One region of the Cellulosimicrobium sp. 22598 genome, then DNA from elsewhere that is predicted to be linked to it. Evidence: predicted binding sites of a transcription regulator. Region 1 holds the regulator's gene; the other holds the start of a gene.
What was found. The regulator Rex, encoded in region 1, represses fermentation and respiration genes when NADH is low (regulators of the CRP and FNR family bind a similar motif). The targets are predictions, from matches to a motif close to CTTGTGAANNNNTTCACAAG.
Positions count from the first base shown of each region.

Region 1 (4,206 bases):
GGGGAGCGGGGTGGTCAGAGGCGCGAGATGCGGCGGTCGACGGCGCGGCGGACGGAGCGCAGGACGAGGGCGGCGGCCCAGGCGGCGCCGGCCCAGCTCGCGGTGCGGACGCTGCTGCGGGCGACGCGACGGCGTCGGCCGCGGAACTCGCGGATGGGCCAGCCGACGTCCTGCGCGTGCCGGCGCAGCCGCGCGTCGGGGTTGATGGGGCACGGGTGCCCCACGGCCTCCATCATCGTCACGTCGTTGAGCGAGTCGCCGTAGGCGTAGGACGCGTCGAGGTCGATGTCCTCGCGCTCGGCCAGGGCGCGCACCCCGGCGGCCTTGGCGCGGCCGTGCATCATGTCGCCCACGAGGCGGCCGGTGTAGAAGCCGTCCTCGTGCTCGGCGACGGTGCCGAGGGCGCCGGTCGTGCCGAGGCGGCGCGCGATGAGCTCGCCGATCTCGACGGGGGTCGCGGAGACGAGCCACACCTGGTGACCGGCGGCGAGGTGCTCGTCGAGCAGGCGGCGCGTACCGGGGTAGATGCGCAGCGAGAGGACGGTGTCGTAGACCTCCTCGCCGATCGCGGTGACCTCGGCGACGGAGCGACCCGCGATGAGGGCGAGCGCGCGGGACCGGATGCGGTCGATCTGCTGCTTGTTCTCGCCGAACAGGAGGTAGCGCGCCTGGTGCACGGCGAAGCGCACGATGTCGAGCGTCGAGAAGAACTCCCGCTGGTAGAGCGCGCGGGCGAGGTGGAACGACGACGCGCCGCGGATGATCGTGTTGTCCACGTCGAAGAACGCGGCGGTGCGGTGCGCGGGTGCGGGGGGTGTGCGGCCGGCGTCGGGCGCGGCCTCGGAGGCGGTCGACCCGGGGGTCGGGACGGGGCCCGGACCGGAAGACGTCGCCATGTCCCCACTCTAGGCGGTCCCGCGCTCGGCCCGGGGCCGCGTCCTCGTACCCTGGGAGGCGTGAGCACCTCCGACGCGCCGGCCCCTCCCGTCCTCCTCTACGGCCGAGCGGGGTGCCACCTGTGCGACGACGCGCGCGCCGTCGTCGCGGCGGTGTGCGCCGAGGCGGGCGTCGCGTGGGCGGAGGTGGACGTGGACGCGCCGGACGCGGACCCGGCGCTGCGCGAGCAGTACGGCGAGTACGTCCCGGTCGTGACGGTCGGCGGCGTGCAGCAGGGGTTCTGGCGCGTGGACGCCCGCCGGCTCGCCCGCGCGGTGGGTCGGATTTCGACGGCGCGCGCGGACCTGGGATGATTCCTCCCGGTGGAGCGCGACCGTCGACGAGGACGGTCCCAGGACGACGGGGTGACGGGTGGCTGAGCAGGTAGTCGGTGAGGTGACGGCGCCGGGTATCCCGAGCGCGACGGTGGCGCGGCTCCCGTCCTACCTGCGGGCGCTGCGCGACCTGGTGGCGCGGGGCGTCGCGACGACGTCGTCGGTCGAGCTCGCCGAGCTCTCCGGCGTCGGTCCGGCGCAGCTCCGCAAGGACCTGTCGTTCCTGGGCTCGTTCGGCACGCGCGGCGTGGGCTACGACGTGGACTCGCTCGCGCAGTACATCACCGAGGCGCTGGGGCTCGTGGACGAGCACCGCATCGCGATCGTCGGGATCGGCAACCTGGGGCACGCGCTCGCGAACTACTCGGGGTACGAGCAGCGGGGCTTCCACGTCGCGGCGCTCCTCGACGCGTCGCCGGAGGTCGTGGGCACGCGGGCGGCGGGCCTCGTCGTCGAGCACGTCGACGCGCTGGAGGAGGTCGTGGCGCGGGAGAAGGTGTCGATCGTGGTCCTCGCGACGCCGGCGGCGCACGCGCAGTCCGTCGCGGACCGGGTCGTGGCGGCGGGCGTGCGGGAGATCCTCAACTTCGCGCCGCGTGCGCTGCAGGTGCCCGCGGACGTCGACGTGCGCGGCGTGGACGTCGGCAGCGAGCTGCAGATCCTCGCGTTCCACTCCCAGGCGCGCGCGCTCGCCGAGGCGCAGGACCGCTGAACGACGAGGGGCCGCGTGCTCGCGCACGCGGCCCCTCGGGGCGGCACCCCTGCCGGGGGTGCAGTGTTTCGGGGAACGGTACCGGGGAAGAGTGTCCCGGGAGCCGGTCGTCAGGCCTGCTTGATGGCCGAGACGTCGAGGGCGATCTTGATCTTGTCGCCCACGAGCACGCCGCCGGTCTCGAGCGCGGCGTTCCAGGTGAGGCCGAACTCCTTGCGGGAGATCTCCGTGGTCGCCTCGAACCCGGCGCGCGCGTTGCCGAACGGGTCGGTCGCGGTGCCCGCGAACTCGGTCTCGAGCTCGACCGGCTTGGTCACGCCGTTGATGGTCAGGTCGCCCGCCACGACGAAGTCGTCGCCGTCGCCGGAGATGCTGGTCGACGCGAAGGTCCACGTCGGCTTGTTCTCGGCGTCCCAGAAGTCCGCGCTGCGCAGGTGGTTGTCGCGGTTCGCGTCGCCCGTGCTCACGGACGCGGCGTCGAGCTCGGCGGTCACGGAGGTCGACTCGAGGTCGTCGCCCACGGTGATGGTGCCGGCCGTGATGGCGAGCGTGCCGCGCACCTTGGAGATGCCGGCGTGGCGGACCGTGAAGGCCGCCTGCGAGTGGGACGAGTCGAGGGCGTAGGTACCGGCGTTGAGCCCGGCGGGCAGCGGCGTGGCCATGGGTGCTCCTGAAGGGGTCGAGGGTCCCGGGGGACCGAACTTGGTTGAAGGTTCAACTTCGCACGAGCGTATCAACAGCAGGGGGTGATCCGTCTATTCCCGGTGAGGTGGAACAATGTTCGGCGAGGTTCCACCCCTGAACCCGCCCCCGTCCGCCAGCGCCCGAGGACCCATGACCAGCAACGACGTCGACCACCAGCTGACGACGACCGCCCGCGGGACCACCGCGGCCGCGAGCGAGGAGCCGCGCTGGCTCGACGCCGAGCAGCAGCGCCTGTGGCGCGCCTACCTCGACGGGACCGTGCGCTTCATCGAGTCGCTGGGGCGCGACCACGAGGAGCGGTCGGACGTGTCGCTCAACGAGTACGAGCTGCTGGTGCGGCTCTCGGAGAGCCCGGACCACACGCTGCGGATGTCCGCCCTCGCCGACGGGCTCGCCCGGTCCCGCAGCCGCGTGACCCACACCGTGGCGCGCATGGAGGCACGCGGCCTGGTCCGGCGCTCGGCGAGCACGGGCGACCGCCGCGGGGTCAACTGCGAGATGACGACCGAGGGCTACCGCGTCCTCGTGGCGTCGGCTCCGGCCCACGTGGCCGCCGTGCGCCGGTTCATGGTCGACGTGCTCACGCCGGAGCAGTTCCGGGCGCTCGGCGAGGCGATGGCGGCCGTCGCCGAGGCGTGCAAGGCCGACCGCGACTCCTGACCCGGGTCGCTCCGGGAGCCGCCGGCCCGCGGGTGCCGGTCAGGGCCGGGAGTGCGGGACACTGGTGCGCATGGTCTCCACCATCGTCCACCTCCTGCGCCACGGCGAGGTCCACAACCCCGACGGCGTCCTCTACGGCCGCATCCCCGGCTACCACCTCTCCGAGCGAGGCCACGAGATGGCCCGCCGCGTCGCCGCGCACCTCGCGGGCGAGCCCGGGCCCGACGGCGCGTCCCGCCCCCGCGCGGACCTCGCCGTCGTCGTCGCGTCGCCGCTCCAGCGCGCCCAGGAGACGGCCACGCCCGCCGCCGAGGCGTTCGGGCTCGAGCTCGGCACCGACGACCGGCTCATCGAGGCCGCGAACCACTTCGAGGGCATGACCTTCGGCGTCGGGGACGGGTCGCTGCGCCACCCGCAGCACTGGCGCTTCCTGTGGAACCCGTTCCGGCCGTCCTGGGGCGAGCCGTACACCGAGCAGGTCGCGCGCATGCGCGCCGCGGTCGCCGACGCCCGGGACAAGGCCGCGGGCCACGAGGCGCTCCTCGTGAGCCACCAGCTCCCCGTGTGGCTCACGCGCCTGAGCTTCGAGAACCGCCGCCTGTGGCACGACCCGCGCAAGCGGCAGTGCTCGCTCGCGTCGCTCACGTCGCTGCACTTCGAGGACGACCGCCTCGTCGGCCTGCACTACTCCGAGCCGGTCGCCGACCTCCTCCCGGGCGCCGCGACCGTCGCGGGGGCGTGACGTCGGTCATGTCTCGCGCAGTCGTCGCCGTCCGGACGCCCGAACCGTCCCGTTCGGGAGTGGCGGAGGTCACGTCTCCCAGGTGGCGTCCAGGAACCCCGGGCAGGGTGCCTCCC
Region 1 is NZ_JBQEMZ010000005.1:219,786-223,991, forward strand. It holds gene ACTJIY_RS07630 (HAD family hydrolase) at 15-896, opposite strand; gene ACTJIY_RS07635 (glutaredoxin family protein) at 957-1,250, shown strand; gene ACTJIY_RS07640 (redox-sensing transcriptional repressor Rex) at 1,309-1,983, shown strand; gene ACTJIY_RS07645 (YceI family protein) at 2,094-2,645, opposite strand; gene ACTJIY_RS07650 (MarR family winged helix-turn-helix transcriptional regulator) at 2,818-3,348, shown strand; gene ACTJIY_RS07655 (histidine phosphatase family protein) at 3,419-4,090, shown strand.

Region 2 (4,206 bases), on a different contig from region 1:
CGCTCTGCCCGCACGACCTCGCGGCTGCTGCCGCGGTAGGCCGCGACGAGGATGTCGCGCATGTCCTCCAGGACCGGCATCCGCGGGTTCGCCGGGGCGCACTGGTCCTCGAACGACCGGAGGGCGAGGTCGTCGAGGCGACTGAGGAACGCCGCCTCGTCGACGCCCTGCGCCGCGAACGTCGGCTCGATGCCGACCTTGGCGCGCAGCTCCTCGACCGCCTTCGCGTACGACTCGACGCCCTCCTCCGGGGTGGAGGCCGGCAGCCCGAGGTGCTTCGCGATCTCCTGGAACCGCTCCGGGGCCACGTAGCGCTCGTACTTGGGCCAGCTCGTGAGCTTGGTGGGCACCTGGCCGTTGTAGCGGATCACGTGCGGCAGGAGCACCGCGTTGGTGCGCCCGTGCACGAGGTGGAAGGTCGAGCCCACGGTGTGCGCCATGGCGTGCACGATGCCGAGCATCGCCGAGCCGAACGCCATGCCCGCGATGGTCGCCGCGTTGTGCATCTTCTCGCGCGCCTTCGGGGCCGCCGCACCCTGCGTGACCGAGTCCTCGATGTGCTCGAAGACCATCTTGATCGCCTGGAGGCACAGCCCGTCGGTGAAGTCGTTCGCGTAGACGGAGACGAACGCCTCGGTCGCGTGCGTGAGGGCGTCGAAGCCCGAGTCGGCCGCGAGCTTGGCGGGCATGGTGTCCGTGAGCACGGGGTCGACGATCGCGACGGTCGGGGTGAGCGCGTAGTCCGCGAGCGGGTACTTGAAGCCCGTCTCCGGGTCGGTGATGACCGCGAACGGCGTCACCTCCGCGCCGGTGCCCGACGACGTCGGGATGCACACGAGCTTCGCCTTGCCCCCGAGCTCGGGGAACTTGTACGCGCGCTTGCGCACGTCGAAGAACTTCTCGCGCATGTCGGAGAACTCGATCTCCGGGTGCTCGTACCGCAGCCACATGACCTTGGCCGCGTCCATGGGCGAGCCGCCGCCGATCGCGATGATCGTGTCCGGCTCGAAGTCGCGCATGGACTCGGCGCCGCGGTTCACGGTGCCGACGCTCGGCTCCGGCTCGACCGCGTCGATGATCTGGATCGCGACCTTCTCCTCGCGGCGTGCGAGGACGTCGAGCACGCGGTCGACGACGCCGATGCGGCTCATGACCTTGTCGGTGACGATCGTGACGCGGTGCACGTCGCGCATCTGCGCGAGGTACTGGATCGAGTTCGGCTCGAAGTACGTCTTCGCGGGCACCTTGAACCACTGCATGTTGTTGTTGCGCCGCCCGATCCGCTTGACGTTGATGAGGTTGACCGCCGACACGTTGTTCGACACCGAGTTCGCGCCGTAGCTGCCGCAGCCGAGCGTGAGCGACGGGAGCAGCGCGTTGTAGATGTCGCCGATGCCGCCGAGCGACGTCGGGCTGTTCCACAGCACGCGCACGGCCTTGACCCGCGCGCCGTAGCGCTCGACGAGCTCCTGGTCCGCCGTGTGGATCGCCGCCGAGTGGCCCAGGCCGTCGAGCTCGACCATGCGCTCCGCGAGGCGGACGCCGTGCTCGGTGTCGCGCGCACGCAGCACCGCGAGGACCGGGGTGAGCTTCTCGCGGCTCAACGGCTCCTGCGGGCCCACGTCGTCGATCTCCGCGAGGATGATCGACGTGTCGTCGGGGACCTCGAAGCCGGCCTCGCGCGCGATCCACACGGGCGACTTGCCCACGACCTTCGGGTTGAGCTTCGCGCCGGCGCAGTTGGTGCCGCTCGCCTCGACGCCGAAGATGAGGCGCTCGAGCATCGCCTTCTCGGCGGGCGTCGTGCGGTAGGCGTGCAGCCGGGCCAGCTCGCGCATCGCGTCGTCGTAGACGACGTTGTCGAGGATGAGCGCCTGCTCCGACGCGCAGACCATGCCGTTGTCGAACGCCTTCGACATGACCACGTCGTTGATCGCGCGGCCGAGGTCGGCGCTCTTCTCGACGTACGCGGGGACGTTGCCCGCGCCGACGCCGAGCGCCGGCTTGCCGGCCGAGTAGGCCGCGCGGACCATGCCGTTGCCGCCCGTCGCGAGGATGAGCGCGACGCCCGGGTGGTGCATGAGGGTGTTGGTCGCCTCGATCGAGGGGTGCTCGACCCACTGGATGCAGTCGTCGGGCGCACCGGCGGCCACGGCGGCGTCCCGCACGATGCGGGCCGCCTCGACCGACGAGCGCTGCGCGCTCGGGTGGAAGGCGAACACGACGGGGTTGCGCGTCTTGAGCGCGATGAGCGACTTGAAGATGGTGGTCGACGTCGGGTTGGTCACCGGCGTCACGGCGCACACCACGCCGACCGGCTCGGCGATCTCGACGACGCCCGTCAGCTCGTCGCGGCCGATGATGCCGACCGTCTTGAGGTTCGCCATCGAGTTGGGCACGTGCTCGCACGCGAAGATGTTCTTCGTCGCCTTGTCCTCGAACACGCCGCGCCCGGTCTCGGCGACGGCCAGCTGCGCGAGGTGACCGTGCTGGTGCAGGCCCGCGACCGAGGCCTTGAGGACGATCCGGTCGACGTCCTCCTGCGTGAGGCTCATGTACTGGTCGAGCGCCTTGCGGGCTCGCTCGACGAGGACGTCGATCTCGTGCGCGGTGCGCGTGTCCTCGGTGCGGGTCTCGACCTTCGTGCCGGCGCTCTTCGCGCTCATGCGTCCCCTCCGGTGCCCGGCCGGGCCGGGCGTCGGGCCGCGGGTGCTGCCGGGGCCGGATTGCCCCGGCTCCTTCAGCGGTCTCTCTACTTGTGAATGTTTTCACAAGCCCCTGGGCGCGGCAAGGCCCCGCGGCCGTTCGGGGCCCAAGGTCCCGGCACCCTCGTGACCTCCGCACCACCGCCCCCGCCGCCGTAGGGTGGGGGACCATGACCGCCGAGCAGACGACGAGCCCCTCGCTCTCGCCCGAGAGCCCCACCGAGACCCCGCTCCCCGACGACGGCGCGCCCCACGACCCGTACCTGTGGCTCGAGGACGTCGAGGGGGACGAGGCCCTGACCTGGGTCCGTGCACGCAACGCCGAGGTCGCCGACACGCTCGAGACCGCCGACGAGTTCGCCACGACCGAGCGCGCGATCCGCGAGGTGCTCGACTCGGACGCGAAGATCCCCGAGGTCTCGAAGATCGGCGACCGGTACTACAACTTCTGGCGCGACGCGCAGCACGAGCGCGGGCTCTGGCGCCGCACGACGCTCGAGTCCTACCGCACCGACGACCCGGAGTGGGAGACCGTGCTCGACCTCGACGCGCTCGCCGCGGCCGAGGGCGAGTCGTGGGTCTGGCACGGCGCGAGCGTCCTGCGCCCGACGCCGGAGCAGCTTGCCGCAGGCGAGCCGTGGCGGCACGCGCTCGTCGAGCTCTCCCCCGGCGGCTCCGACGCCGACGTCACGCGCGAGTTCGACCTCGTCGAGAAGCGGTTCGTCGCGCCCGAGGACGGCGGCTTCCACCGCGCCGAGGCCAAGGGCTCGCTCGGCTGGATCGACGCCGACACCGTGTACGTCTTCACCGACTTCGGCGAGGGCACGCTCACGCCGTCGGGGTACCCGCGCGTGGTCAAGCGCTGGACGCGCGGCACCCCGCTCGACGAGGCCGTGACGGTCTACGAGGGCACCGACGAGGACATGTACATCTCCGCCTGGCGGTCGCACACGCCCGGGTTCGAGCGCGACTTCGTGCACCGCTCCAAGGCGTTCTACGCCGACGAGCTCTACCTCGCCGAGCGCACCGGCACGCCCGAGCAGCGCCTGACGAAGATCGACGTGCCCGACTCCGCCGAGGTCGGCGTCCGGCGCGAGTGGATGCTCGTGGAGCTCCGCGACGACTGGGCCGTCGGAGGCGCGACGCACCGCGCGGGCTCGCTCCTCGTCGCGCGGTTCGACGACTTCCTCGCGGGCGACCGCGGCTTCACCGTGCTCTTCGAGCCCACGGCGACGACGTCGCTCGCCGGCGCCACGTGGACGCGCCACCACCTCGTCGTCAACGTGCTCGACGACGTGAAGAACCGCCTGCACGTGCTGACGCCGCCGGACGCCGCCGGCCCCGGGGGCGCCGTCGGGCAGGAGGCCGCGGACGCGCCGTGGGTGCGGTCGGAGATCCCCGGCCTGCCGGAGCTCGGCACGGTCGCCGTCGGAGCCGTCGACCCCGTCGACTCCGACGACCTGTGGCTCGTCACGACCGACTACCTCACGCCCACGACGCT
Region 2 is NZ_JBQEMZ010000015.1:47,049-51,254, forward strand. It holds gene adhE (bifunctional acetaldehyde-CoA/alcohol dehydrogenase) at 1-2,666, opposite strand, end outside; gene ACTJIY_RS15825 (prolyl oligopeptidase family serine peptidase) at 2,876-4,206, shown strand, end outside.
Region 2: the regulator Rex is predicted to act here: its motif matches at 2,756-2,775, upstream of adhE (bifunctional acetaldehyde-CoA/alcohol dehydrogenase).